Regions from separate parts of the Simplicispira piscis genome, predicted to be linked through region 2. Evidence: riboswitches for the same ligand, from Rfam matches in the RefSeq annotation. Region 2 holds a riboswitch; the other holds the start of a gene.
What was found. Region 2 has a riboswitch for glycine ahead of ACYVOC_RS18365 (D-amino acid dehydrogenase). Riboswitches for the same ligand answer to the same signal wherever they lie in the genome.

Region 1 (15,132 bases), on a different contig from region 2:
TCTACGCCACGCTGGCCGTCGTCATCGGCGCCATCGTCTACCGCTTCTTCATCGCTCTGGCGCTCAACAGCGACTTCATCGGCCTCAAGGCGCAAGACCTGAACCTGGTCACCGCCGTGCTCGTCACCATCGCGCTGATCATCCCGCAGATCAAGCGCAAGCTGGCCAAACGCCGCTGAAATGAAGCACACCCCCCTGAGTAACCGGCTGCGCCGCGCCAGTCCCGCGTATCGCCGGTAAAGCGAAGCCCCACGGGCAAAGAATAGGAAACGCACCATGCTGAGCGCCCAAAACCTCGAAATCACCTTCAACCCCGGCACACCAATAGAAACGCGCGCCTTGCGCGGCATGTCGCTGAACATTCCCGCCGGGCAATTCGTCACCGTGATCGGCTCCAACGGTGCCGGCAAGTCCACCTTTCTCAACGCCATCTCGGGCGACCTGGGCGTGGACAGCGGGACCATCACCATCGACGGCATGGACGTGACGCGCCAGCCCGTGTGGGCGCGCGCATCGCGCGTGGCGCGTGTGTTCCAGGACCCCATGGCCGGCACCTGCGAAGACCTCACCATCGAGGAAAACATGGCCCTGGCGCAGCAGCGCGGCACGCTGCGCGGCCTGCGCAGCGCCGTCAAGGCCGCGCTGCGCGAGACCTTCCGCGCGCGCCTGGCCACGCTCGGCCTGGGACTGGAAAACCGCCTCACCGACCGCATCGGCCTGCTCTCGGGCGGCCAGCGCCAGGCCGTGAGTCTGCTGATGGCGGCGCTGCAGCCCTCACGCATCCTGCTGCTTGACGAACACACCGCCGCGCTCGACCCGCGCACCGCCGACTTCGTGCTGCAGCTGACCTCGCGCATCGTCGCCGAGAACCAGCTCACCACCATGATGGTCACGCACAGCATGCGCCAGGCCCTCGACGTGGGCGAACGCACCGTCATGCTGCACCAGGGCCAGGTGGTGCTCGACGTATCGGGCGAGGAGCGCAAGCGCCTGGACGTGCCCGACCTGCTCAGGATGTTCGAAAAAGTGCGCGGCGAAAAGCTCGCCGATGACGCCCTGCTGCTGGGCTGAACCCGTGGCTCCCTTCTGCGGTCTGTCCCGGGGCTGCAGGTTGATCTTAAATATCTAAATTAATAGCTGCTGACGCTTTACCAGCAAGCGCTAGAGGCCGATTAGGCCTCAAACAGGTTCAATCAGAGAACAGCGGCAGGTCGGCTTTTTTGAGCGTGCGCAGCACGAAGCTGGAGCGGCTGTGGCGTATGCCCTTGATCTTGTAGAGCTTCTCGCGCAGCAGGCGCTCGTAGTCACGCGTGTCCTTGACCACGATGCGCAGCAGGTAGTCGTAGTCGCCCGAGACCAGGTGCGCCTCGATCACCTCGGGAATACTGGCCAGGGTTTCGCCAAACTTCTCCAGCGTGTTGTCGGAATGGCTGTCGAGCGTGACCTGCACCAGCACCGTGTCGGCCAGGTCCAGCGACTGTGGGTTGATCCGCACCGTGTAGCCCTGGATGACACCGGCCTCCTCCATCTTCTTGATGCGCCCCCAGCACGGCGACGGGCTCAGGCCCACGGCCTGGCCGATCTCTTGCAGGCTGGCGCGTGCATTGCCCTGCAGCACAGCGAGAATTTTTCTATCCAGTCGATCCATCGGCCTGATTATTCAGCAAAACTTATATTTGCAGAAAAATATTCTGCAAATATGCGCGAATGGCCCGATTTCAGCAAATTCATCTTCGCCCCACGGCGCATACTTCTTACATCAAGGCGCTCTTACCGGAGTGCACGAACTGACAAGGCCCCGGCTGGTTATCGCCAGCACGGGGCCCTTGGCATTTCGGGGCCGGGCGCGCAGCCAAGAACCCTGCGCCTTGCAGACAGGTTTCTGCAAGTTAATAAGCACGCTTACCGCATAAACCCCGATGCCCGCCGCGATGCTGCAGCACCATAATTTGCGAGAAGCAGGAGCGCATTCGCCCCTCTGACCTCAAGCGATCGCCCACCACCCACAGGAGACACCATGCAACTGACCAAACTCGTCGTCGGCCTGAGCCTTGCGCTCGGCTTTGTGGCCGCCGCTGCCGCGCAGACCACCATGCGCATCAGTATCTCGACCGCGCAGAACTCGCACCAGGGTGTCGCCATCGACGTCTTTGCCAAGGAAGTGGAAAAACGCACCGGCGGTCGCTACAAGGTACAGACCTTCTACAACGGCGCCCTGGGCGGCGAGCGCGAGTCGATCGAGGCGGTGCAGTTGGGCACGCAGGAGCTGGCTTTCAGCTCCACCGGCCCGGTGCCCAACTTCGTGCCGGAGGCCAAAATCCTCGACGTGCCCTTCCTGTTCCGCGACAAGGCGCACGCGCGCGCCGTGCTTGACGGCCCCATCGGCCAGGAAATGCTGACCAAGTTCGACGCCAAGGGCTTCAAGGCGCTGGCCTGGGCGGAAAACGGTTTCCGCCACATGACCAACAGCAAGCGTGATGTGAACACGCCCGAGGACTTGAAGGGCCTGAAGATGCGCACCATGGAGAACCCGGTGCACATCGCCGCCTACAAGGGTTTTGGCATTATCACCACCCCCATGGCCTTCCCGGAAGTTTTCACCGCGCTGCAGCAGGGCACGGTCGATGGGCAAGAGAACCCGCTGCCGGTCATCATCTCGGCCAAGTTCGACCAGGTACAAAAGCACCTCACGCTGACCGGGCACGTGTATTCGCCCTGCATCTTCCTGATGAACAAGGCGTCATTCGACAAGCTCTCGGCGGCCGACAAGCAGGCCTTCCTCGATGCGGCCAAGGAAGGCACGAAAGCGAACCGCGCGCGCGTGGACGAGGACGATTCCAAGGGCGTGGCCGATCTGCGCGCCAAGGGCATGACCGTGATCGACAACATCGACAAAGCCAAGTTTGTCGCTGCACTGGCGCCCGTGAACGCCGAGTTTGAAAAGCAGTTCGGCAAGGCCAACCTGGACAAAATCCGCAACTACAAGTGATTTAGCTACATTTATTGTAGCAATTAGCGCCCGTATCTATTAAGATAACGGGCGTTTTCATTTGAAATCACGACACCGACTGCGAACCTGGCGACTGCGCCCCATGAAAACCGCCTTCCTGACCTTTGAGCGCTGGACCAGTGCCCTTTCCCTGTGGTGTGCCTGCGCCATGCTGGTCCTGGCGGCTGCGCTGGGCATGTTCCAGATCATCATGCGCTTCGTGCTGGAGCAGCCAGCCGAGTGGACCGAGGTACTGATCCGCTTCAGCCTGATCTGGATGGTGTTTCTGGCCATCCCCACGGCCTTCCGCCAAGGGGCCATGGTGAGTGTGGATGTGCTTTACCGCTGGAGCCCGCCGCGCCTGCGCCGTGTGCTCGATGGTGTGGTGGCGCTGGCAGCGCTCATGCTCATTGCCATCATCGTGTGGTGGGGCTGGGACTACGCATTGCGCGGCCGCGTGCAGACCATGGCGGGCCTGGAGTCGCTGTCGATGTTCTGGGCCTATGTGGCACTCCCAGTGGGTGGCGTGTTCAGCGCCCTGGGCATTGTGGGCAACCTGATCGACCCGCGCCGCATGGAACTGGAGACCGCGCAATGAGCGTTGTCATGATCTCCACCATGGTGCTGTGCTTTGCGCTCACCATCTCCGTTGCGGTGTCGATTGGGCTGGCATCCATCCTCGGCATCCAGGCGTCCAACGCCCACATGCTCATCTCCGTCAAGGAGATGTTTGGCGCCATCAACAAGTTTCCGTTGGCGGCCATTCCCTTCTTCATCCTGGCCGGTAACCTGATGGAAGCAGGCGGCATCTCACGCCGACTGGTCGAGTTTGCCAAAAGCCTGGTGGGCGGTGTGCAAGGCGGCTTGCCCATGACCTGCGTGCTCACGTGCATGATTTTTGCCGCCGTTTCGGGCTCGTCGGTGGCCACCACCTTTGCCATTGGAGCCATCCTGATCCCGGCGCTCATCAAGCACGGCTACCCGACCAGCTATGCCGCCGCCCTGCAGGCCACCAGCGCCGAGCTGGGCGTGATCATCCCGCCGTCGATTCCGCTCATCCTGTACGGCGTGAGCGCCGAGGTGTCGATCGGCGAGCTGTTCATCGCCGGTTTTGGCCCAGGCCTCTTGATCAGCGGCGCGCTGATGCTGTTCGTCTGGGCGTATTGCAAGTGGAAGGGCTGGGGCAAGAACGATGGCGAAGGCCGCATGCCGCTGGGCCGCGCCACGCTGCAGGCGGGCTGGGCACTCTTCATGCCCGTCATCATCCTGGGCGGCATCTACGGCGGCGTTTTCACGCCCACTGAGGCCTCGGCCGTGGCGGTGTTCTATGCGCTGGTGGTGGGGGTGTTGATTTACCGGGAAATCGGCATCAAAAGCCTGGCGGCCGTGCTGCGGCGTTCGGTCATTTCGTCTTCGGTGATCATGTTCATCATCGCCAACGCGGGCCTGTTTGCCTTTCTCATCACCCGCGCGGGCGTCCCCGACGCCATTGGTCATTGGCTCGAAGCGGTGCTGCAGTCACCTGCGCTGTTTCTGCTGGGCGTGAACGCGGCGCTGTTCTTCATCGGCATGTTTATCGAGACCAGCGCAGCCATCATTGTGCTGGCGCCCATCCTGGCGCCCGTGGCCCAGCATTTTGGTGTGGACCCGGTGCATTTCGGCCTGATCATGGTGGTGAACCTGGCGCTGGGCATGGTTACGCCGCCCTTTGGCGTGAACCTGTTTGCTGCATGCACCGTGGCACGCATCTCGCTGGACCGCATCGTCGGGAGCCTGCTGCCGTTCGTGCTGGTGATCCTGGGCTGCCTACTGCTCATCACGTACTTTCCGTCGATTTCGCTGAGTTTGCGCGATATCGTCTATGCAAAATAGGTAGAATTCGCCCGGTCAGGAGAGAGCGCCCCGCACTTCACCACGAAGCACGAGCGGCGCCGCCGAAGGCGCAGGCCCCCGCCGAACGCTCAGGCAAAAGGACTGACAAACGCCCGCAACGATGCCGGCGTACCCTAGCTGGAGAGAGATGTCCGCGCCCCAGGTGCAGGCCATCCACCGAAGGAGCAAACCGCACGGCCAGCCAGGGCGTTGCGGCGAATCTCTCAGGTAAAGCGGACAGCAGGCAAATCCCGCAGCCCCATGGGCTGTGGCCCCTATTTGCCCCGGAGTCCGCCATGTCTGCCACCGCCCCCCTGCTCACCACGCCGCTCAACGCACTGCACATCGAACTGGGCGCCCGCATGGTGCCCTTTGCCGGTTATTCCATGCCCGTGCAGTACCCCGCAGGCCTGATGGCCGAGCATCTGCACACCCGCCAGGCCGCGGGCCTGTTCGATGTGTCGCACATGGGCCAGCTGCACCTGGTGGGGCGCGATGCCGCTGCCGCATTCGAGACCCTGATGCCGGTGGACGTGATCGACCTGCCCGTGGGCAAACAGCGCTACGGCCTGCTGCTCAATGACGAGGGCGGCATCATCGACGACCTGATGTTCTTCAACAAAGGCAATGGCGAGATCTTCGTCATCGTCAACGGCGCCTGCAAGGTGGGCGACATTGCCCACCTCCAGGAACGCATCGGCATGCGCTGCCAGGTGGTCCCCATGCCCGACCACGCCCTGCTCGCCCTGCAAGGCCCGCAGGCCGCCACGGCATTGGCCCGCCTGGCACCCGGCGTGGAGCAACTGGTGTTCATGACGGGGGGCAACTTCACCATTGCAGGCTGCACCTGCTTTGTCACCCGCAGCGGCTACACCGGCGAGGACGGCTTTGAAATCTCCGTGCCCGCCACGCAGGCCGAAACCCTGGCCCGCGCCCTGCTGGCGCAACCCGAGGTCAAGCCCATTGGCCTGGGCGCACGCAACTCGCTGCGCCTGGAGGCGGGGCTGTGCCTGTATGGCAACGACATGGACACCACCACCACCCCCGTGGAAGCAGGCTTGAACTGGGCCATACAAAAAGTGCGGCGCACCGGCGGCGCACGCGCCGGGGGCTTCCCGGGCGCCGACAAGGTGCTGGCGCAACTGGACAACCCCGCCAGCCTCACGCGCAAGCGCGTCGGCCTGGTCGCCACTGAGCGCGTGCCAGTGCGCGAGCCCGCCGTACTGGAAAACATGGACGGTCAGGAGATCGGCCAGGTGACCAGTGGGCTGCTGAGCCCTTCGCTCAATCAACCCATAGCCATCGCTTACGTCGGCCCGGACTACACCGCGACAGGAACCGAGATTTTTGCCATGGTGCGCGGCAAGCCCGTGCCCATGAAGGTCAGCACCACACCTTTCGTTCCCACACGCTATTACCGCGGCTGACCGCCAGGGCATTCCGTTTTTCAATCAATCGAATACGCGAAGCCGACAAAGTCATCGCTTGATTTAGAAATGGAATAAGCAGCGGCTACATTCCCCTTTCCATCATCTTTCCAGGAGACATCCCATGACCGTCAAATTTTCCAAAGACCACGAGTGGATCAACATTGCCGACACCAACGCCGCCGTGGTGGGCATTACCGTGCACGCCCAGGATGCCCTGGGTGACGTTGTTTTCGTCGATCTGCCCGCCGTGGGCGCCAGCTTTGCCCAGGGTGACGTGGCCGGTGTGGTCGAGTCCGTCAAGGCCGCTGCCGACATCTACATTCCCGTCGCGGGCGAAGTGGTGGAAGTGAACGAGGCCCTGCGCGCCGACCCCTCGTTGGCCAACACCGACCCGCTGGGCGCTGGCTGGTTCTTCAAGGTCAAGCTGTCGGACCCGTCGCAGCTCGACACCCTGATGGACGAGACCGCCTATTCGAGCTTTGCCGCCAGCGCCTGAGCGTCACGACAACAAAAACCATAGCAGTTCGCGCTTGAATTCAGGCACTTTCAAAATATAAAGTGCCTGAATTCTTTTAGAAACAAGCGCAAGATGCTCTCTTTTTAATAGCCTTTCAGACTGGTTCCCGCCATGCAGATGCCTGCCGCCCTGCCCTTGTCCGCACTCGAAAACACCACCGAGTTTCTGCCCCGCCACATTGGCATCGATGCGGCCGATGAAGCGCACATGCTGTCGGTGATCGGCGAGGCCTCGCGCCGCGCACTCATCGACTCCATCGTGCCGCGCTCCATCGCGCGCAGCCGCGCCATGGATGTGCCGCCCCCGGCATCGGAAGCTGCGGCGCTGGCCGAGCTCAAGGCGATTGCATCACGCAACCAGGTCCTCAAAAGTTTCATCGGCCAGGGCTACTACGGTACGCACACGCCCGGCGTGATCTTGCGCAACATCCTGGAGAACCCCGCCTGGTACACGGCCTACACGCCCTACCAGGCCGAAATTTCGCAGGGCCGCATGGAGGCCCTGGTCAACTTCCAGACCATGGTGTGCGACCTTACCGGCATGCCCATTGCCAACGCTTCCATGCTCGACGAAGCCACGGCCGCCGCCGAGGCCATGACGCTGGCCAAGCGCTCGGTCAAAAGCAAAAGCCACCGTTTCATCGTGGCGGGCGATGCCCATCCACAAACCATTGAGGTCATCCAGACCCGTGCCGCCCCCATGGGCATTGAGGTGGTGCTGGCCAACTCGCTGGAGGAATGGAACGCCGCCCTGGAAGGCGAGTACTTTGCCGTGCTGGCCCAGTACCCCGCCACCAGCGGCCGCATCGACGACTTGCGCGCCGACGTGGAAAAGGCCCATGGCAAACAGGCCGCCTTCATTGCCGCCGCCGACCTGCTGGCCCTCACGCTCATCACCCCGCCCGGTGAGTGGGGCGCCGACATTGTGGTGGGCACCACACAACGCTTTGGCATGCCCATGGGTGCGGGCGGCCCGCACGCAGCCTACATGGCCTGCCGCGACGACTTCAAACGCTCCATGCCCGGTCGCCTGGTGGGCGTCAGCGTGGACGTCCATGGCAAGCCGGCCTACCGCCTGGCACTGCAGACCCGCGAGCAGCACATTCGCCGCGAAAAAGCCACCAGCAACATCTGCACCGCGCAAGTACTGCCTGCAGTAATCGCCAGCATGTACGCCGTGTACCACGGCCCGCAAGGCCTGCGCCGCATCGCGCAACGGGTCGCCAGTTACACCGCCATCCTGACCAAGGGCCTGGAGCAATTGGGCGCCCCAGTGCGGGCACAGGCCACGTTTGATACCGTCAGCCTGAAAACCGATGGTGCTACCAAAACAATAGCTGCTCGCGCAGTACAGATGGGCGTTAACCTGCGCATTTACTTCGAAAATTACCTGTGCATCTCGCTGGACGAAACCACCACGCGCGAAGACATCGCGCTGCTGTGGAAGATTTTCGCCAAAGACGGCCAGGCACTGCCCAGCTTCGACGCCTTTGAACAGGGCGTGGAGTCGCTGATCCCCAGCGCGCTGCGCCGCACCAGCCCCTACCTCACGCACCCGGTGTTCAACACGCACCACTCTGAGACGGCCATGCTGCGCTATATCCGCCAGCTGTCGGACAAGGACCTGGCGCTGGACCGCTGCATGATTCCGCTGGGTTCATGCACCATGAAGCTCAACGCGACCAGCGAGATGATTCCGATCACCTGGCCCGAGTTTGCCAACGTGCACCCCTTCGCACCGGCCCACCAGCTGGAGGGCTACCGCCTTCTGGACGAGCAGCTGAGCGCCTGGCTGTGCCAGGCCACAGGCTATGCCGGCGTGAGCCTGCAGCCCAATGCGGGCAGTCAAGGTGAATACGCAGGGCTGCTGGCCATCAAGGCCTGGCATGCAGCCCAGGGCCACAACGATCGCAACATCTGCCTGATCCCCAGCAGCGCGCACGGCACCAATCCTGCCAGTGCGCAGATGGTGGGTATGCAGGTGGTGGTGACCAAGTGCGACGACAACGGCAACGTGGACATGGCCGATCTCCAGGCCAAATGCGAGCAGTACAGCGCACAGCTGGCCTGCATGATGATCACCTACCCCAGCACGCACGGCGTGTTTGAAACGCAGGTCAAAGAACTGTGCGAACTGGTGCACCAGCATGGTGGCCGCGTCTACGTAGACGGCGCCAACATGAATGCATTGGTTGGTGTGGCCGCCCCCGGCGAATTTGGCGGTGACGTGAGCCACCTGAACCTGCACAAGACCTTCTGCATCCCGCACGGCGGCGGCGGCCCCGGCGTAGGCCCCGTGTGCGTGGTGCAAGACCTGGTGCCTTACCTGCCCGGCCATGCTACGGCGGGTTTGGCGGGTGGCGTGGGCGCTGTGTCCGCAGCCCCGCTGGGCAATGCCGCTGTGCTGCCGATTTCCTGGATGTACATCCGCATGATGGGGGCCGAAGGCCTGCAGGCCGCCACCGAAGCGGCCATCCTCTCTGCCAACTACATCAGCGCACGCCTGAAGGACCACTACCCCACGCTCTACGCGAGCGAAAACGGCCATGTGGCGCACGAGTGCATCCTGGATCTGCGCCAGCTCAAGGACACCAGCGGCGTGATGGCCGAAGACGTGGCCAAGCGCCTGATTGACTACGGATTTCACGCGCCCACGCTGAGCTTCCCGGTGCCCAACACGCTGATGGTGGAACCCACTGAGAGCGAAAATCTGTTCGAGATCGATCGTTTCATCGACGCGATGATCGCCATCCGCAATGAAATCCGGCAGATCGAATCAGGTGCCTGGCCGCAGGACAACAACCCGCTCAAGAACGCGCCGCACACCGCTGAAAGCCTGCTGGGTGCCGAATGGAACCGCCCTTATGCCCGCGAGACCGCCGCCTACCCCGTGGCCGCCCTGCGCAGCAACAAATACTGGTCGCCGGTGGGCCGGGTGGATAACGTGTGGGGTGACCGCAACCTGAGCTGCAGCTGCATCCCGGTGTCTGACTACGCTTGAACGCAGTGACCTCGACCACCAGCGCCTGCACCGTTTGCCAGCCGCCTGTGCTGGAAGCGCTGGTCCAGTCTGAACCTGTACTGGCTGCGTTGTGGCAGGCCCTGCCCCGCCGCCATTTCGGCGCGGGTACATTGCTGCAGCAGGCGGGCGAGATCAGCACGCGCTGCTGGCAGGTGCGCAGCGGCGTGGTGCGGCTGTTCTACCTGAACGAACAAGGGACCGAGCGCAACCGGTCGTTCCACGACACCGGCAGCTGGGTGGCCGGCAATCTGCCGCCTCTGGCGCTGCCCAGCCCCTACGCCATCGAGGCACTGGCACCTGTAGAAGCCGTGGAGCTGGCCTATGCCACCTTGCAGCAGTGGCAACGCAGCTTTCCCCACATCGCCCCCTTGCTGGAAGAAGCCCTGGGCTATGTATTTCAGCAACACGCGCAGCGCGAAGCCGAGTTGTTGAGCCACCCGCCCGAGGTGCGCTACCAATCTTTTCTCGCTACACACGGTGATTTAACGCCCCACCTGCCGCAGCACCATGTGGCCAGCTACCTGGGCATTTCGCCGGTGTCGCTATCACGCATCCGGGCACGGCTGGGCATGGTGGAAGCGTCACGCGGCGTTTGAGAATTTTCAGCGTTCCTGTGGCCACGCACTGACCGTGCGATCCCGCCCTGGCATCACCACTTGGGGCAATTTTTCCTTGTCCATGACGGCGTCACCTGCCACCAACCCGTTCAGATGCAGCAGGTGCGCGGTGATGCCGTACACCTCGTCATCGGTCAGGCTCTTGGGCGCGTGCATCGGCATGCCCCGGCGCACATAGTCGAACACCGTCGTGGCATAAGGCCACATCGCGCCCACCGACAGCACCTGCAACGGGTACTTGCGCACACGCAGGGGCCGTAGCGGGTCGCTCCAGCCGATGAAACCATCCGTTCCGGCCAGCCGTGCGGCAGGCCCTTCGATGCCCTGTGCACCGTGGCAGGCGGCACAGTGCATGGCATACAGCCGCGCGCCCTGCTCCACGCTGCCCCGGCCGGGTGGCAGATTGCGGCCGTTGGGGAAGACGGTGATGGCGTAGCGATCGATGTCGGCAGGCGAGAGCGCCTGGCCTAAACCGATGACATGTGGCGGCGCTGCTGGTGCAGGAGTCACAGCGGATGGTACCTGGGTCTCGCTGGCTCTGCCTGTACTCAGCAGTCCCACCACCATCGCCACAGCCACGCCCCGCCGCAGGGTGGCACGCCCTGCGAGCAGCAACTGGCTGCACAGGTCTTCACGCATAGACGTTATCCACGCGGCCATCGGCTTGCACGCGCCAGGCCTGCACCGCGTTGTAGTGGTTGAACGAGTGCATGGCATAGCGCCGCTTCCATTCGCTGCGCAGTGGCTGTGTGCGACCATGCTCGTCGGTAGCGCGACTCATCAGGTCGGCCTTGCGGCCGTTCCACTGCCAGGGCAGCGTGAAGCGCGTAAAGGCCCGGTCCAGCACCGGGCCGTGCAACTGCGCCGCAGCCCAGGTGCGGCCTCCGTCCACGGACACATCCACACGCGCGATGCGCCCCCGGCCCGACCAGGCCAGCCCTGAGATTTCGTAAAACCCATGGGGCTCAGGCAAACGCTGCTGGCCTGAGGGGTGCGTGATCACCGACTTCACCTCCATGTGGAACGCAAAGCGCTCGATCCGCCCATCGGCCAGCACTTGCGTGTACAGGCCCGACTCGTCCTTGGTGTACGCAGGCACGTCAGTCACCTCCAGCCGGTGCAGCCATTTCACGTTGACATTGCCTTCCCAGCCCGGCATGAACAGGCGCATGGGGTAGCCTTGAGAAGGTCGCAGCCGCTCACCGTTCTGGTACAGCGCCACCATGCCGTGCTCCAGCAGCGCCTTCAGCGGCAGACTGCGGCTGTGCGATCCGCCGTCAGCACCTTCGGCCACCACCCATTGGGCGCTGTCCTTCAAGCCCGCTTCGTTCAGCAGATAGGCCAGCGGCACGCCCGTCCACTCCGAGCACGACACCTCGCCCGCAATCTCTCCCAGCGTCTGGTCCAGTGCCGTGGGCGACAGCGCATTGGCGGCTGAATTGCCCGCGCATTCCAGAAAATGCACGCGGCCGACCATGGGATAGCGCAGCAGGCGCTCCAGATCAAAGCGCAGCGGCTTGTGCACCAGCCCGTGCACATTCAGCGTGTGGCGCTCCGGCGCAATGTCAGGCACACCGTTATGGTGGACTGCAAAGTGCAGACCGCTGGGGGTAATGATGCCGCGCTGGTGCTGCAGCGGCGTGCGCCACACCGGAAAGCCTGCCACAGTGGACAAGGTCCGCTCCACCTGCACCTCGTGTACGGCGGGCAGGCCGTACGGCAGATCGGCCCCACCGGGGCGGGTCATCGCATCGGGCAAGCGGGCGGCCAGTGGCCGTGGTGGCGCCGCCTGCGCCGCCGCCATACCCACGCCCCCCGTCGCAAGACCACCCAAAAAAGTCCTCCGAGCCAGTCCGCTGTGGTCGCTATATGAACGCATCCATCGTCTCCGCAAAAACAAACACTCGGCACCCATCGGCCGCAAGTGCAGTGTTGCGGGCTGCAAGCCGCTGCGCATTAACGCTTGTTAACGCGCCCCATCTTCTTGGCGCCAGCCACGGCGCCAAGCCCTTTACACTGGCGCGCCGCTCGCAGCCCAACACGTACTGCCGAGCACAATGGAGTTCCGATTTTTTCTATCCCTTCTTTTTGTTTCAAGGACAACCCGTGCGCATTTCTTCCGCCCTTGTACTCGTCGGCCTGCTGGCTACCCCCTTCACCTCTGTCCAGGCTGCAGACCCCACCACCACGGCCAGCGGCCTGGTTTATGAATCGCTAAAAGACGGCAACGGCGATTCGCCCAAGGCCACGGACACCGTCAAGGTGCACTACAAGGGCACGTTCCTGGACGGCAAGGAGTTCGACAGTTCGTACAAGCGCGGCGAACCCACTGAGTTCCCGCTCAACCGCGTGATTCCCTGCTGGACCGAAGGCGTGCAGCGCATGAAACCCGGCGGCAAGGCCAAGCTGACCTGCCCACCCGCCATTGCCTACGGCGAGCGCGGTGCGGGCGGCGTGATTCCGCCCAACACCACGCTCAACTTCGAGGTCGAGCTGGTTTCCGTGCGCCGCTGATCCTTGCACTTGCAGGCCTGCGCGGGCGTACACTCGCCTGCACAGGCCGCGGCCTCGCTGCGCGGGGACATCTACCGAGGCCGGAGCCCCTTCGCCCATGAGCCTTCCTGACCTGTCCTTTCTGCTGCACGCCCAGTCCCCGCGCGACGGTCCGGGTGATACCCCCTCGCCAGAGCCCAGCGCGCCCGATGAAAGGATCGCATTGCAGCCCCAGGAGGCCCTGCCCGGGCTGATCGCCGAGCTGCGTGCCTACCAGGCAGAGCTGGAAGCGCAAAACAAGGTTCTGCAGTACAGCCAGGCTGCCGCCGAGAGCGCATCCGAGCGCTTCGAAGCCTTGTTTTCCAGCGTACCGCTGGCGCTCATGGTGCTGGACGAATATGACGTGGTGGTCCAGGCCAATGCCATGGCACACCGTTCGTTCCAGCCCACCGAGCAGGATCGCCCGCTCACGGCACTCATGCCATTCCTGCATGCCCGCGATAGCAGCCGGGTCCAGGACGCCTTTCACACCGCACGCCACCAAGGCCACAGCGAGGTGACCGAGATCGTTTTTTTGATCGGTAGCGAAGGGCACATTACGGGCGACCTGCACATTGCCTGCATCGAAGTGGCCCAGGAAAGCGACGCACCAGTGCACCAGTTTTTGTGCGCCGTGATCGATCAAAGCCCGCTGCTGGCCGAGCGCCAGGCCTTGCAAGAACGCAACGAGCAACTGCACGCCAGCGAAAAGCGCCTGGAAGCCGTCATTAACTCTGCCCTGGACGCCATCATCTGCGTGGACCAGCACCAGCGCATCACCGTTTTCAACCCCACGGCAGCGGCGCTGTTCCAGTGCAGTACGAGCGACGCGCTGGGCAGCCCACTGGGCCGATTTCTGCCCGACGCGGTGCAGGCCCTGGGGTTTGCCCAACTGGCCACCCAGGCCCTGCTGGGCGAGATGACCGCACGCACGGCGGCCGGCCGCGAACTGGCGGTCGAGGTGAGCGTGTCCTTCGAGCGCCATGCCGAAGGAGAAACCACCACGGTCTTTGCGCGCGACCTTACCGGCCGCAAGAAGGCCGAGGCGCACCGCACCGAGCTGGAAGCCCAACTGCGCGAGTCGCACAAAATGCAAGCCATCGGCACAATGGCCGGAGGCATTGCGCACGACTTCAACAACATCCTGGGCGCCATCCTGGGCAACGTGGAACTGGCCAAGGCCGACTGCGGAAGCCAGTCTCCAGTGCTCGAGAGCCTGATCGAGATCGAAAAAGCCGGCCGCCGCGCGCGCGACCTGGTGCGGCAAATCCTGACCTTCAGCCGCAACGAACCGCCCCGGCGCACAGCCGTCGCGCTGGCTGAGGCCATGCATGACACCGAGCGCCTGCTGCGCGTCACCTTGCCCCCCACGGTCGAGTTGCACATGGATCTACCGAGGGACATGCCCCCGGTGCTGGCCGATCCGACCCAGGTAGAGCAGGCCTTGCTCAACCTGTGCACCAACGCCATCCACGCACTGGGCACGAACCGGGGCATCGTGCAGGTAGCCGCTACCCCTGCCCGTCCAGACCAGCGCCTGTGTGAACGGCTCGGTGTGGCGCCCGGCGACTATGTGGCCATCACCGTGCGCGACAACGGCCCTGGGATGGATGCCTCCACGATTGAGCGGGTTTTTGAACCCTTCTTCACGACCAAGCCTGTCGGCCAAGGGACGGGGCTGGGCCTGTCCGTCGTGCATGGGGTGATGGGCAACCATGCCGGAGCGGTCGATGTGCAAAGCACACCGGGCAAGGGCACCCTTTTCACCCTGTACTTTCCGGCGGCCATGCCCTCGGCGCAGACGCATGCCGGCACCGAACCGGCAACGCCGCCCGTCACCACAAACATCACCGCATCCGCCATGCCGCAGCGCAGCCGCCATGTGATGTACGTGGACGACGATCAGGCACTGGTTTTTCTGGTGCAGCGCCTGCTGCGGCGGCGCGGTTACGAAGTCAGCGGTTTCACGGATCCCCGCGAAGCCGCTGCAGCCTTGCGCGCCGCCCCGCAGAAGTTCGATCTGCTGGTCACCGACTACAACATGCCTGGCTATTCGGGCGTGGATCTGCTGCGCGAGGTGCGCGAGATCCGCGCGGACCTGCCGGTGGCACTGGCTTCGGGCCATGTCACCGCCGAGATCGAACACAGCGCGCT
Region 2 (15,132 bases):
CATGCGCAGTTGCGCTGGTTGCTGCCGGTTTATGACATCAGCAGTGCACAGCGGCGCATGGTGGCGGTGGTGCAAATGGGTATTTCGCCGGAGCGGTTCCTGTTTCCGGTCATCCAGGCCTGGCCGACCTTGAGTCCCAGCGGCGAAACTTTGCTGGTGCGCAGGGAGGGTGACGCAGCGGTGTTCATGAACGAACTGCGCCACCGCAGCGGCACCGCCATGCGCTTGCGCTTGCCTATGGCCAACGATACCTTGCCCGCAGCGGCGGCGTTGCGTGCCAGCGAGCCTGGACAGATGGCCGGCCGGGACCACCGCAATGTCGAAGTGCTCTCTGCCTTCCGGCCTGTGGCCAACACGGACTGGCACGTGGTGGCCAAAATCGACCGGGCCGAGGTGCTGCAGCCCGTGCATGTGCTGGCTTGGTGGGTCAGCGCGGTGACCACGCTCGCAGTCATCGCACTGGCATTGGTGCTGGCGCTATTTTGGCGGCAGCTGCGGCGTGCACAGCGGTTGGAGATGCTGGTTCAGAAGACCCGTTCAGACCAGTTGATGGGGCAGTTTTTTTCTCTGCCATTTATCGGCATTGCGACAGGCGATCTGTCCCATGCCCGCTGGGGGCGTTTTAACCGGCATTTTTGTAGCATCGTGGGCTTTGCGCCCGAGCAGGTTGAGCGACTGGCCTGGGCCGATCTGGTCAGCCCGGACGACCTGGTACAAGACCTGGAGGGGGTGGACCGTTTGGTGCGCGGCGACATCGAGGCCTATGCCGTGGACCGGCGCATTCGCCGGGGTGATGGTGCGCAGGCGTTTGTCAGCGTGCAGTTGCGCGTGCTGGAGCAGGATGATGGGCACAAGCAATGCATCGTGGCGCTCCAGGACATCACCCGCAGGCATGAAGACGAACTTCGGATCAAACAGCAATCACGGCTCTATGCGGCCTTGAGCGCTTGCAACCAGGCGATCGTGCAATGCTCTACGGCGCAAGCGCTTTTCGTGCGTATTTGCGAGGCCGCTGTTCCGCTGGGAGGGATGCATCTGGCCTGGATTGGCATGCGCGAACCAGGCTCGCCGGCGCTGCAATTGGTGGCTGCGCATGGAGCGGGCGCGCCGGATATGGGTGCTGATCTGGTTGTCGGCGCCGACATGCCGGGTCTGGGGTGTGCGTGGACGGCACTGCGCGAGGGCCGTGAGGTCTGGATTAACGACAGGCCAAACACCCGACCTGCCGTGGCTTTTCCCTTGCACCGGTCGGGCGAAGTGGTCGGAGTGTTTGTGCTGATCGCCGGGTCGGCCGACAGCTTTTCACCGGATGCACGCACCTTGCTTTCGCAAATGGCGTCCGATGTGGATTTCGCGCTGGACTATTTCGCCAATGAAGCGCAGCGCCAGCGGGCCGAGGAACTGCTGCGCCATTCCCAGGCGCAACTGGAGTTGGTGCTCAAAGGATCGACCGACGCCCCGTGGGAATGCCAGTTGCCAAGCCTGCAGACCGAGTTTTCTCCCCAAGGTTGGCACATGCTCGGCTATGGGGTGGACGACATGCCCCAGGGCCCCCTGCGCATCAAGGCGCTCGTCCATCCGCAGGACCTGGCGCGGATGGCTTCCTTGCAGGGGCGTTTGCTGGCATCGGAGGATAACGTGGTGGTCGAAGAGGTGCGGTTGCGCCACCGGTCCGGCCGCTATGTGCCGGTGCTGGCGCGCGGGTTTGTCTCACGCGACCCTGCCGGACGGCCCGTCCGGGTGACCGGAACCGCCATGAACCTCACCGCGCAGCACCAGACCCGGCAACTGGAAGCGCTGCGTGCTTTTGCACTGGAGCTGATTGCCAGCGAGCCCGATATCGACCAGATCCTGAGCCGTCTGGTGGGCCACTTGGAGGAGCTTTTGCCCTCTGTGCGTGGCTTGGTGTGGCTCCTGGATGAGCGTTCAGGCCAGCTGGAGCCGCAGGCGGCGCATGGCCTTGAGGGGGTGTTGGCGAAGGCGCGAGCCGTTTTTCCGGGGCATGCGCAGAACGATGTTGCTGGTGTCGTGGAGTTCAGTGGGGCGCAAGGCATTGCCCCGCTGCTGGACAATACCCCCCTGCGTTCACTGGTCCTGTCCATGGCCCACCAGGAGCGCTGGATGGATTGCACCTCGGTGCCCATCCTGACGGATTCGCGCACGGTCGTTGGCGTGCTGGACACTTTCAGCCGCCGCAAAAACGCGCTGGACCACCACGACACCACGCTGGTGGAACGGGTGAGCCACTTCATGGGGAGCGCCATCCAGCGCAAGTCGTTCGAATCACAAGGGCGCCTGGCGTCCGAGGTGTTCCAGAACAGCCACGACGGCATCATGGTGACCGATGCACACCAGAAGATCCTGCTGGTTAATCCGGCCTTCACGACCATCACCGGATTCACCTTTGACGATGTGCGGGGCCGCAACCCCCGGCTTCTGGCGTCGGGGCGCCACGACGCCGCGTTCTACGCAGCCCTTTGGCGCGCCGTACAGACCGAGGGACTGTGGCAGGGGGAGATCTGGAACAAGCGCAAGAACGGTGAGGTGTATCCGCAGTGGCTGACCATGAGCCGCATCGGCAACGCCGAGGGCGATGCCAGCCATTTCATCGCCATTTTTTCGGATGTGAGCCAGCGCAAGGCAGACGAGCAGCGTATCCGCTGGATGGCGCACTTTGACTTGCTGACGGGTCTGCCCAACCGTGCCATGCTGCGGGATCGTTTTGCCCATGACCTGTGTCTGGCCCAGCGCAGCGATGAGCCGATGGCGCTGATGTTCCTGGATCTCGATCATTTCAAGAACATCAACGATTCGCTAGGGCATGGCATTGGCGACGAATTGCTGATCGCGGTATCGCGGCGGATGCGCCAGCAGGTGCGCGAGCAGGACACCGTGTCTCGCATGGGGGGCGACGAGTTCGTGTTGGTGCTGCCGGGTACGGACGCCGATGGCGCCGCACACCTGGCGCGCAAGCTGATTGAATCGATTGCGGAGCCCCTGCAGGTGCGTGAGCACGAATTGATGGTGACCCCATCGATTGGCATTGCCATGTTTCCGGAGGATGGCCATGACCTGGACACGCTGGCGCAATACGCCGATGCGGCGATGTACCGCGCCAAGCTCGACGGGCGCAACGCCTACCGTTTCTATTCCTCCGACATGCATACGCAGGCTGCGCGCACCTTGCTGCTGGAAGGCGCACTGCGCCGCGCGCTGGAGCGTGAGCAACTGGCGCTGCATTATCAGCCGCAATGTTGCCTTCAGGATGGGCGCGTCGTGGGCGTAGAAGCCTTGCTGCGCTGGCAGCACCCGGAATTGGGCATGGTCTCGCCGGCAGAGTTCATTCCCATTGCCGAAAAAAGCGGGCTCATCTTGCCGATTGGTGAGTGGGTGCTGCGCACCGCCGTGCAGCAACTGGCCCGTTGGCAGGCCAGCGGGCTGCAGCAGATCACGATGGCAGTGAACGTGTCGGCGGTGCAGTTCCGCCACCCCAACCTGCCGGGCCTGGTGAGCCGCATCCTGGCCGAGGAGGGCGTGCTGCCCGATTGCCTGGAGCTGGAGTTGACCGAGGGCGTGGCCAGCAACGACCCCGAACGGGCCATTGCCATCATGGCGGACCTGCGGGCTCGGGGTGTGCGCATGTCGATCGACGACTTTGGCACCGGTTATTCGTCACTCAGCTACCTCAAGCGCTTCCAGGTTTGTAAGCTCAAGATCGACAAGTCCTTTGTGCAGGACATTACGGTGAATGCGGAGGACCGTGCCATCGTCTACGCCATCATCGGCATGGCCAGCAGCCTGGGGCTGCGCACGATTGCCGAAGGGGTGGAAACGCAGGAGCAGCTCGATGCCCTGCGTGCGCGGGGCTGCGATGAAATCCAGGGCTATTTTTACAGCAGGCCCTTGCCTGCACAGGAGTGCGAGCAGTTCCTGCGCGCGCACCGCCCTGCGGCGGTGCTTACGGTCGCCTGATTCCATTTCTAAACCATCCGTGTCGATGTTGCTTCGCCTTGCCGTGCTACAGCACTGTCTGCGGCTTCGCGCCCAGGAGACTGTCGGACTTGGAAATCGTCGGCTGCAAATCCAGTAAAAACTGTCCTCGCTGGGACCGATTCTCGCTTTCGACGCTCCAAGTCCGACAGCCTTCTAGACACGAATGATTTGGAAGCAGAATGAGAACGCGCTCAGGTGGCTGGCTGCAGGCGGGGCTGGCGCTGGTCTTTCATGCCAGCAAAGGCAAAGTCGACTTCTGGCACCTGGCCGCTGACGATGTCGGCCAGTGCCTTGCCCGAGCCGCAGGAATGCGTCCAGCCCAGCGTGCCGTGCCCGGTGTTGAGGAACAGGTTGCCCAGCTTGGTGCGGCCGATCAACGGCACATTGCTCGGCGTGGCCGGGCGCAAGCCCGTCCAGAACTGCGCCTGGGTGGCATCGCCTGCCCCGGGAAAAAGCTGCTCCACACGCCGCACGATGGCCTCGCAGCGGGCTGCGTTCAGGTCGCGGCCGTAGCCATTGAGTTCGGCCGTGCCTGCAATGCGCAGGCGGTCGCCCTGCTCGCTGGTGTAGCGCGAGAAGACGAGTTTGAATTCATCGTCCGTTAGGCTGACCTGGTGGGCCATGGCAGCGTCTTTCACCGGCATGGTCACCGAATAGCCCTTGGCCGGGTAAATCGGCAACGACACGCCCAGCGGTTGCGCCAGCAATGGGCTGTACGAGCCCATGGCCAGCACAAAGGCGTCGCCGCGCACCCGCTCAAAACGGCCCTCGGCGTTGGTGACTTCCACGTGGTCGATTGCATCTCCCGCCGCACGCAGCGCGGTAATGTGCTCACCCAGGCGGAACTGCACTCCGGCTTGTGCACACAGTGCGGCCAGTTCGCGCACGAACAGGTTGGCGTCGCCCGATTCATCTTCGGCGGTAAAGGTGGCGCCCGCCAGCTGCGGGCGAATGTGGGCCAGGGCGGGTTCGATGCGCACGGCCTCGTCGGCGCTGATCACCTGGCGCTCGCAGCCTAGTTGGCGCATTTGCTCGGCCGGGCCGAGGGCGCCGTCAAATTCTTTCTGGTTGGTATAAAAATGCAGGATTCCCTGGGTGCGCTGGTCGTACTGGATGCCGGTGTCGCGGCGCAGCTGCTGCAGGGCTGCGCGGCTGTAAGTGCCCAGGCGCACGATCTGCTGGATGTTGTGGCGCGTGCGTGCTGGCGTGCATTCGCGCAAAAATTGCAGGCCCCACAGCCATTGGCGCATATCGGCGCGTACGCGAAACAGCAGGGGAGCGTCTTCCTGGCCCAGCCACTGCAGCACCTTGAGCGGCGCGCTCGGGTTGGCCCAGGGCTCGGCATGGCTGACCGAAATTTGCCCGCCGTTGGCGAAGCTGGTTTCGGCGCCGGGCGTGGCCTGGCGGTCGATGACGGTCACATCGTGGCCGCGTTGTTGGAGGTAATAAGCCGAAGTGACACCGAGCAAGCCGGCGCCGAGAACGATCACGCGCATTTTTGGAGCCTTTCAGGGTTCCAGCGCTTGATGGATAAGCGGTAGCAGCTATTAAATGAATAGCATGCAGCCGGCGTGTCCGCCAAGCTGCCGCTCCCCCTGTCCTTGTGACCTGAGAGATTCACCCCCTGCCAGCATGGCGTGGGGTTTGCTCCTTCGGTGCGCCACGGTGGTGGCGGCTCTCCAGACGGCTGTGATGAAAGGTGCAGTACGGAACCTGAGCGTGTATGGGAGTTTGCGCCTTCGGTGCAGCGGACGGTGCCGCCAAGCTCTCCTGCAGTGCGCGATTCTAGGCGCGCCCGGGGCCCTGCGTGGGGTGCGCAGGGCCTTATGCCATACAACAGTTGCTTATGGAGAGGCCCAAGCGCCTCGCACGCGCAGGGTTTTATTGGCGGTACGGATTGTTGGGTTGGCGGTCGTGCCGGTTGGAAACGCCATCGCCGTCGCTGTCACGGCGGTGGGGTGGGGCGCCGCGGCTGTGTGGGGGCCGGTGCGGGGGGGCGTTGTAATGGGGCTGGCGACCGTCAGGTGTCCGGTCGTAGCGGTTGGGAATGCCGTCACCGTCACGGTCCCAGCGGCCGGGCTCCATATACCAACGCCCACCGCGCTCGCGCCACTGGGGGGCGTTGTAACGGTAACCAGGGCGGGCTTTGAGCCAGTAGCCGTCGATCCAGCGGTAGCGGTCGTGGCGCCATTCCCAGTGGCCCGGTACCCAGACCATGCCGCGCCGGGCCCGGGGCGCGGCCTCGTAGTGCACGGGGGGCGGGGCTGTCTGGATGACGATGGTGGCCGAGGTGGCCGCCTGCGCGGTGGGCGCCAGGGCGCACAGTGACAGCAGGGCGATGCTTGCGGCGGCGAGGGCGAGGCGTGCCATGGGAATACTCCTTTGAAATGGTCCCGAAAGGAACCAATGAAGGGCATTGTGTGGTGCTCTTCGTCAAGCCCGTGTAGTCGTTTGGCGAAGGCGTGTGAGCAAATGTTTCGGCGGCCTGCACCAATGCGCCAGACCGTGATGGATGTCACGCAAGGCTCTTGGTAGAGGACGGATGGGTGTCTTTGCCCTGGAGTGGCTGTATTCTGGGTAATTTTGGTGGCTAGCCCTTGCTGGTAAAGCGTAATCAGCTATCAAAAATAGAGCGTTTTGGGCTGCTCATCGGCGTTGACGCTGTCTCAACGCCGCATCTGGGCAAAGGCCTCGAACTCCCAACTGCGCAGCGCCAGCAAAAGCGTGTAGCCCTCACGTTCGTGCTCAGGCAATTTCTGGTCGGCCAGGTGTTGTTGGGCAAAGTCCTGGGCCACGCGCTGCATGCGCTCCATGAAGGCAGGAGCCAGGGAGCGGCTGATGTTGCCATGCACCAGCAGCACACCTTCGCCTGTGCCGTCAAACCCCCCTGCAAAGTAGTCCAGCAAAGCGTGCTCGCGGAAATAGTTCATCACTGGCCCGTGGGGGCGCCAGCGGAAGGTCTTGGCCAGCTTCAGGCGGTAGCGGTTCAGGGGGCGCAACTCGATGATGCCGATCCGGTCGAGCTGCACCAGGTAGCGGATGACCTCGGCCTCGGTCAGCCGGTAGGCGCTGGTCACCTGCTCCAGCGTCCACTGGCTCAGTACGCAGATGGCCATGAGCAGCAGTTTCTTGTCGGCCACCACGGCCTTCTCCTGGTCGTGCGTCAGCTCCTTGAGCAAGGGTTGCGCGTCGGCCACGCGCCGGGCGAGGTCGGCAAAGTCCAGCGCCAGGGCGCGGCAGATGGCGTCGATGCGCGAGAGCGGCATGTCGCCCTTGGCCAGCATGCGCTTGACGCTCGATTCGGCCATGCCCAACTGCCGCGCGAGGTCGGCGTAGGTCATCTGGGCGGATTTGAGTTCCTTCTTCAGGGCGGTCACGAGGTCGGCGGTGGTGCTCATGGGTATCGATTATCAATACTCCAGGTGCCATCAGTAGCTGTTTAAGCAGCTTTTTGGCGGTGTAATGGGTTGCGCTGAACACACTGCGGGGCATCGACCACTGACGGATGCGACGACCATGACCTTTTCTGTATCCCCCTCAGGTCAGTGCGCGCAGCGCCCTCTGTGCCGCCCGGTCCTGTCACGCGCTGAAATGGGCTTGCTGCTCGGCATGGCTGCGCTGCTGGCGCTGGCATGCCTCGGGCCGGTGTTGTCTGCACTTGTGACATTGCGCAACAGGAGGGTTCCAGTCATGCTGCGCGCCCCTGTGTCCGGGCAGAATCGCGCCCACATCGTCGGCGGCCTACGCTGGCTGTGCGCTTGAGGTGCGGGCAATACCAAAAAAACACAACAAACCTGTCGAGAACGAGGAGAAACGCATGAAGATCGAAAACCCCTCCGCCAGTGCTGCGCAGGCGCACGAGGACCCCAACCAGTTCGCCCTGCTGCGCCAGCGCCGTTTTGCGCCGTTCTTCTGGACGCAGTTCTCTGGTGCGGCCAATGACAACCTGTTCAAGTTTGCCTTCACGGTGATGGTGACCTACCAGATCAGCGTGTCGTGGATGCAGCCGGCCATGGCCGGACTGGTGATTGGCGCACTGTTCATCCTGCCGTTTCTGCTGTTCTCAGCCACCAGCGGTCAGCTGGCCGACAAATACGACAAGAAGCGGCTGATCCGCTTCGTCAAGCGGCTGGAGATCGGCATCATGGCGCTGGCCGCGTGGGGGTTTTTCTCGGCCAACGTACCCATCCTGCTGGGCTGCACCTTTCTGATGGGGCTGCACTCCACGCTGTTTGGCCCTGTCAAGTTCGCCTACATGCCCCAGGTGCTGACCGAGCGCGAGTTGACAGGCGGCAACGGCATGGTGGAGATGGGCACGTTCGTGGCCATTTTGTTGGGCAATGTGGCAGGCGGCCTCATCATCGCCGTACCTGACATTGGGGCCCACCATGTGGGCCTGGCCTGTGTCGGCATGGCCCTCGTGGGGCGTGTGGTGGCCGAGTTCATTCCCTCGCTGCCAGCGACAGACCCGCACCTGAAGATCAACTGGAACCCGGTCACGGAGACCTGGCGCAACCTCCAGCTGGCACGCGAAAACACCGTGGTGTTTCGCTCGCTGCTGGGCATCAGCTGGATGTGGTTTTTTGGCGCGGTGTTTCTATCGCAATTTCCCAGCCTGGCCAAAGAGGTGCTGCACGGCAATGAGCAGGTCGCTTCACTCCTGCTGGTGGTGTTTTCGATCGGCATCGGCATCGGCTCGCTGTTGTGCGAGGTGCTCTCGCGCCGCCATGTGGAGATTGGCCTGGTGCCGCTGGGGGCGATGGGCATGAGCGCTTTTTCCATCGATCTGTATTTCGCTGCCCGGGGCCTGCCCCCGGCCGAGATCATGGGCCTGGCGGCCTTTATGGACCAGGGTGCGCACTGGCGCATCATGCTCGACCTGGCGCTACTGAGCCTGTTTGCCGGCCTGTACAGCGTGCCCATGTACGCGCTCATCCAGATGCGCGCCCAGCCCACGCACCGCGCGCGCATCATTGCGGCCAACAACATCCTGAACGCGCTGTTCATGATCGCCAGTTCGCTCATCGTCGGGGCCTTGCTGGGCGCGGGCTTTACGGTGCCGCAAATTTTCCTGTTCACCGGCTTGGCCAATGCCGTGGTGGCGGCCTACATCTTCTTGCTGGTGCCCGAATACCTGCTGCGTTTCGTGGCCTGGGTGCTCTCGCGCCTGGTGTACCGGTTCAGGGTGCAGGGTGACGAAAACCTGCCGGTGCAAGGCGCGGCCATTCTGGCCTGCAACCATGTGAGTTTTGTCGATGCCGTGCTGCTCATGGCGGCCAGCCCCCGGCCCATCTACTTCGTGATGGACCACCGCATCTTCCGCGTGCCGGTGCTGGGCGCGCTTTTCCGGCTGGCCAAGGCCATTCCGATCGCGTCCTACAAGGAAGACCCGGCCACTTACGAAGCTGCGTTTGAGCGGGCCGCGCAGGTGTTGCGCGAAGGGGATTTGCTGGCGATCTTCCCCGAGGGTGGCATCACGCGCGACGGGCAGTTGCAGCCGTTCAAGGGCGGCATCGTCAAGATCCTGGACCGCGCGCGTGCCGACGGGCTGGATGTGCCCGTGATCCCCATGGCGCTGACCAATCTGTGGGGTTCGTACTTCAGCCGCGTCGAGCGCGGGAGCGCCATGGTGCGGCCCTTCCGCCGCGGCATGTTCAGCCGCGTGGGTCTGAACGTGGGCGCGCCCATGGCTCCGGCCGAGGCGCAGCCCGAACTGCTACAGACCCGCGTGGCGCGGCTGCTGGAGGCGTGACAGGCCCTGGCGTCAGCGCGCGGGCCGCGCCAGCCCGCGCCGTTCGATGGGGGTGGAAAACACGATCGAGGTGCGCGTCTCGCCGTAGCCGTTGATACCGGCGAGGAAGCGTTCCAGGTCCTGCAGCGTGGTGGCCACTACCTGCATCACATAAGAATCTTCGCCCGCCACATGGTGGCACTCCAGCACCTCGGGCAGGCTCGCCAGCTTGTCCAGCAGCGCCCGCTTGCCCGGCTGGGGGACATGGATGCCGACGATGGCCCGCACCCCATAGCCCACGGCGGCAGGATCCACCTGGGCCTGGTAGCCACGGAGCACGCCGGCTTCCTGCAGCCGCTTGATGCGTTCGGCCGTGGCGGGCAGGGACAGGCCCGCGGCATCGGCCAGGGCCTTCAGCGGAGCGCGGGCATCGGCCTGCAGCGCCTGCAGCAGCAGCCAGGCCTTGTCGTCGAGTGGGAGGGCTGAATCTTTTGCCATGGCGGTGCTTTTCCTGAAAAATTTAGGCAGCAAGGTTTTTGGGCGGAATTTTTTGCCTGTTGTCTTGGCTGCATTCTTTCTACCATGGCGGTATGACCTCTTCTGCCATCCCGCTCTTCGCCGAAGCCCTGTGGGTAGGCTTCTCCATTGCCGCGCCGGTGGGGCCGATCGGCCTGCTGACCATCCAGCGCACGCTGGAACGTGGCGTGCGCGCCGGGCTGGCCACGGGCCTGGGCGCAGCCACGGCCGATGCGCTGTACGGGGCGCTGGGCGCGCTGGGGACGCGCTTGCTGATCGATGCGCTCGTGGGCGCACGCGTGCCGCTGGCGCTGCTGGGTGGTCTGGTGCTGCTGTGGATGGCCTGGCGCGTGGCGCGCCAGCCGCTGGCACGGCAGGTGGCGGTCACGCCCGCGTCCGGGGATTTGCTCGGCTATTTCGGGGGCACGCTGGTGCTGACGCTGTCGAACCCGGTCACCATCCTCTCGTTCATCGCCATCTTCGGTGCGATGGCGGGCGGCGCGAGGACGGTGGCCGTCCTGCCCATGGTGACAGGCGTGTGGCTGGGTTCGGCGCTGTGGTGGCTGTTGCTGGCAGCCCTGGTGGCGCGCTGGCGCTCACGCATCGATGATGCCTGGCGCCTGCGCATCCAGCGCGGCTCCGCCCTGCTGCTGGCCGGCTTCGCGCTGTGGCAGTGGTGGGGCCTGGTGCGGGCCTGAGCTTCAGAGCGTTTCGACGGCGAAGCGCAGCCCGGCATGGACCTGCAGCCGGTCGATCAGCGCCTGGCCCAATGCCGGGGCCGTGGTCCAGATGCCGCCGGGCGTGCTGCGGTTCTCCAGCAGGCACACGGCGGCCTCGGCGATCATTTTCGAGGTGGAGCCGTAGCCGGGGTCGCGGTCACCGGTCACGGACACGCTCAGGCGGTGGCCCTGGGCATCCTCTCCGAGGAACAGCACGTCGTAGTGCCCGGCCTCGCGCTCTTCGCGCGAAGGGCCTTCGCCCGGCTTGGGTCCGGCGTCCGAGCCGAGCGATTTGTCGGAGGCCACGGCGTTGGCAATGGCCTCGCCCTTGGCGCCGGGGCCGGTGACCAGCATCTCGTCATAGATGAAATCGGACCCGTAGGCATGGCCCAGCAGGAAGTTGGAGCGGTGCACGTTGCGCGTATTGATGGCCGCCATGACGAACGGCGCCACCCACACGCCCTCGCCCAGCGCTTCGTCCACCATGGGCTTGCTGCCCGAGGGTTGGCGCGGGCCGGTGAAGCCGGGCGTGAGCGCGAAAGGGTCGCGCAGCAGATCGAGTACGCCGGGCTCGCTGGCGGCGGCGGCCAGCGTGGCCTTGAGGCTCGCCGCGGTACCGCCTGAGAAAGTGCCTTTCATTTTGCGCACCCGGCCGCGCACGCGGCTGGCGGGGTGGCCAAAGCGCGCCTTCATCTCGTTTTGCAGCAGGAAAACACCCAGGTCGAACGGGATCGAGTCGAAGCCGCACGAGAACACGATGCGCGCGCCGCTGGCTTTGGCCGTGGCCTCGTGCGCGTCGATCATGTGGCGCATCCAGGCGGGCTCGCCGCACAGGTCCACGTAGTCCACGCCGGAAGCCGCGCAGGCGGCCACGAGTTCGTTGCCGTAGAGCTGGTAAGGGCCCACGGTGGTCAGCACCAGGCGGGTCTGGTCCATCAGGGTTTGCAGGCTGGCGGGGTTGCTGGTGTCGGTGACGACGAGTGGTGTGTCGGCGGGGGCACCGATTTCATCGCGCACGGCGGCCAGCTTCTCGGCGTTGCGCCCGCCCATGGCCCAGCGCAGGCCGCTGCCTGCGGGGTAGCGCTGCAGCAGGTATTCGACCACCAATCGGCCTGTGAAGCCGGTGGCGCCGTGGACGACGAGGTCAAAGGGTTTTGTCATGGTGTGTCTCTTTCTTGGGCGGTGATTCCAGGGTGTCTGGCGCGGCATGAGAGGGCATTGTCGAAGACCGGCCCAAGGCATGGGTGTCGCGCAGGTGCCGACCGGCGGAGGCCTGGGGTTTTTCGGCAATGGCGGACAAAAAGTATCAAAAAACGATACCCCAATGCTTTGTATGCGCTGCTTTGGCATGCCAAAGCAGACAGCAGGGCCGACGGGCAGCACCATGCGTTCCATGTTCAACCATGGCCTCCGGGCCTCTACCGCAATGTCTTCATCTTCCCGCATCGTCCCGCGTGACAGCCGTGCCTGGCAGCTCCAGGTGTGGGTCTCCTTCGGTATCGCCGTGTTTCTGTGCGTCGTCGGTTTGGCCTGGCTGCCCGGCGAGCCGCTGGAGCAGGTGTTCATGGTGATGGGCTATGTGTTCTGCCTGTCTACCGCGTTGGTGCTGGCCAAGTTTGTGCGTGACAACGAGGGCAGCCGCCAGGGTGCGAAAGATGTGCCGATGTGGAAGCTGGTCGTCTGGGGTGGCTTTGCCGTCGCCATGGGCCTGACGGGCTGGGGCCTGCTGGGCATGGACATCAACGTGACCTACAAGGCCTTCCTCGGCGTGGGTTGGCTCTACCTCATCACCACCGCCTTCACGCTGGCCAAGATGCTGCGTGACCGCCACGAGGCCGACCTGCTGGAAGCCCGCTGGCAAGGCCGCCGCGAAGCCAGCACGGCCCACGCCACTGAATGACCCCTACAACCCTTCATCCAACGAAACTTCCATGACGACAAACATTTACAAAAAGCGGGCCTGCCTGCTGGCCGCGGCGGGCCTGGCCTGTGTCCTGGTGGCAATGCCCGCACAGGCCCAGAGCGAGGCCTCGGCTGCGCTCTCCCTGTTGCCCGTGGCGTCGGTGGTGGGCTCGGCCTCGGTTGGCGCGGTGCTGGCGCTGCCGATCGCCCTGTCGGTAGCGGGTGCAGTGCTTACCGTGAAAACGGTCGAAGCCTCCGCGACAGGCACGGTGTACCTGCTCGAACGGGCTTCGGATGGTGCACAGGTCAGTGTCGAAGTCGTGGGGCGTGGTGTGGCCGCATCGGCCCATGGCGTTGGCACGGTGGTGGCTTGCAGCGTGATCGGCACGGGTGTCGTGCTGTCGGTCGCGGGCGAGGTGCTGGCCTTTATTCCCAATGCCCTGGGCCAGGCCCTGCTGCACAACGAACATCTTTAAGGAGCCGCACCATGCTTTATCCAAACACGTGGCGGCGCACCGCCCTGGCGGTTTTCTTTATCGCAGCCGCCGTGGTGCTGGCCGCTGCACCGGCCCATGCCGGCCGCTCGTGTGAGGCGCACAAACCCACGCTGCAGCTCATCGAGCGCGGCATGCAACTGGCGCAGCAGACCGCCACCGCTCTGGATGCCGAACATGCCCGCAGCGGCGCCCAGGTGGCGGTGCTGGGCCGCGCCGGACAAGACCTGGGCAAATACGGTCTGCGCTACTCGCACCTGGGCTGGGCCTACCGCACCGCTGAAGGCCCTTGGCGCGTGGTACACAAGCTCAACGAGTGCGGCACCGCCGTGGGGCATTTGTACCGCCAGGGGCTGGGCGAGTTCTTCCTGGACGACCTTTGGCGTTACGAGGCCGTATGGGCTGTACCCACCCCCGAGGTGCAGCAGCGCCTGCTGCCTGTGCTGCAAGACCGGCTGCGCGCTCGCGCCCTGCAGCATCCGCCCTATAGCATGGTGAGCTATGTGTGGGGGCGCACATACCAGCAATCAAACCAGTGGGCGCTGGAAACCCTGGCCCTGGCCATGGAGCCTTCCAGCGTGCGCACGCGCGATCAGGCGCAGGCCTGGCTGCAGTTCAAAGGCTATGAACCCAGCGTGCTCAAGATTGGTGCCCTCACGCGGCTGGGCGGCCGCGTGGGCTCGGCCAACATCGCCTTTGACGACCATCCGAGTGACAAGCGCTTTGCCGACCGCATCGAAACGGTCACTGTGGATTCGGTGCTGGCCTGGCTGCAGCGTGCGCAGCTGGCATCGGCACCTGTCGTGCTGCGTCTGGAATCTCGATAAAAATAGCCTCTAGCGCTTAACAACAAAGCGCCTTAAGCTATCAATTCAATAGTTGATAATTTCCAGAGAACAACATGAGCAAATCCTTGCGACTGTCCGAAAAATGGTTTCGCCGCGGCCTGTGGCTGGTAGCGCTGGTGTTTGCCAGCTTCCTCATTGGCCTGGGCGGCACCGTCGTGGGTGATCTGCCCAAGGTCGAAACACCGCTGGCGCTGGACGACTTTCTGGATCGGCCTGCGGCACAGGCATTGCGCACGCAGGTGAAAGAGGCGCGCCAGGCCGAGCAGGACGCCCAGACCGCGCTGGAGCAGGCGCAATTGCAGCGCAACAAGGCGCGCAGCGAAAGCTCTGCCGAGCGGGAAACGTTCAACAACTGGCTGGCGGCCCGCAGCGTAACGCAACGGGCCGAGCACGACCCCGAGGTGCTGGCGCGCACCCGGGTCCTCGATGCACTCAAACAGGCCGAGCGCAGCACCCAGAAGATGGTGGAGCAGCAGCAGCAGGCGGCACTGGATGCGCGCCAGACCGCAGCAGCGGCGCAGCAGCGCCTGGGCCAGATGGAGTCCGGGGCCTACGACAAACTGCACGCCGAGCGCCGCAAGGTTGAGCTGCGCGTGTTCCTGTACCGCCTGGCGCTTACGCTGCCGCTGCTGGCCATTGCCGCCTGGCTGTTCGTCAAAAAGCGCAAGGGCACCTATTGGCCTTTTGTGTGGGGCTTCATCTTCTTCGCGCTGTTTGCGTTCTTCGTCGAACTGGTGCCCTACCTGCCCAGCTATGGCGGCTATGTGCGCTACGTGGTGGGTATTGGTATCACGGCGCTGGTCGGGCGCTACGCCATCCTTGCGCTCAACCGCTACCTGGAGCGGCAGAAACTGGCCGAAGCCCTGCCCGACCAGGAACGCCGCAAGGAACTGAGCTACGACGTGGCGCTGGCGCGCCTGGCCAAAAAT

Region 1: another riboswitch for glycine. It lies ahead of gcvT (glycine cleavage system aminomethyltransferase GcvT); the one in region 2 lies ahead of ACYVOC_RS18365 (D-amino acid dehydrogenase).

Annotation. Positions count from the first base shown of each region.
Region 1 covers NZ_BAAGQN010000031.1:12,735-27,866, forward strand. The annotation lists gene ACYVOC_RS18005 (ABC transporter permease) at 1-179, shown strand, start outside; gene ACYVOC_RS18010 (ABC transporter ATP-binding protein) at 277-1,071, shown strand; gene ACYVOC_RS18015 (Lrp/AsnC family transcriptional regulator) at 1,190-1,648, opposite strand; gene ACYVOC_RS18020 (TRAP transporter substrate-binding protein) at 2,018-2,989, shown strand; gene ACYVOC_RS18025 (TRAP transporter small permease) at 3,093-3,587, shown strand; gene ACYVOC_RS18030 (TRAP transporter large permease) at 3,584-4,861, shown strand; glycine riboswitch at 4,868-4,972, shown strand; glycine riboswitch at 4,990-5,112, shown strand; gene gcvT (glycine cleavage system aminomethyltransferase GcvT) at 5,158-6,288, shown strand; gene gcvH (glycine cleavage system protein GcvH) at 6,413-6,787, shown strand; gene gcvP (aminomethyl-transferring glycine dehydrogenase) at 6,920-9,808, shown strand; gene ACYVOC_RS18050 (Crp/Fnr family transcriptional regulator) at 9,814-10,425, shown strand; gene ACYVOC_RS18055 (c-type cytochrome) at 10,432-11,085, opposite strand; gene soxC (sulfite dehydrogenase) at 11,078-12,280, opposite strand; gene ACYVOC_RS18065 (FKBP-type peptidyl-prolyl cis-trans isomerase) at 12,586-12,960, shown strand; gene ACYVOC_RS18070 (PAS domain-containing hybrid sensor histidine kinase/response regulator) at 13,058-15,132, shown strand, end outside.
Region 2 covers NZ_BAAGQN010000033.1:27,108-42,239, forward strand. The annotation lists gene ACYVOC_RS18360 (EAL domain-containing protein) at 1-3,972, shown strand, start outside; gene ACYVOC_RS18365 (D-amino acid dehydrogenase) at 4,185-5,489, opposite strand; glycine riboswitch at 5,579-5,686, opposite strand; gene ACYVOC_RS18370 (YXWGXW repeat-containing protein) at 5,875-6,363, opposite strand; gene ACYVOC_RS18375 (helix-turn-helix domain-containing protein) at 6,660-7,391, opposite strand; gene ACYVOC_RS18380 (MFS transporter) at 7,811-9,745, shown strand; gene ACYVOC_RS18385 (Lrp/AsnC family transcriptional regulator) at 9,758-10,222, opposite strand; gene ACYVOC_RS18390 (LysE family translocator) at 10,315-10,938, shown strand; gene ACYVOC_RS18395 (saccharopine dehydrogenase family protein) at 10,942-12,120, opposite strand; gene ACYVOC_RS18400 (YiaA/YiaB family inner membrane protein) at 12,386-12,859, shown strand; gene ACYVOC_RS18405 (hypothetical protein) at 12,891-13,337, shown strand; gene ACYVOC_RS18410 (DUF2145 domain-containing protein) at 13,349-14,182, shown strand; gene ACYVOC_RS18415 (serine endopeptidase) at 14,257-15,132, shown strand, end outside.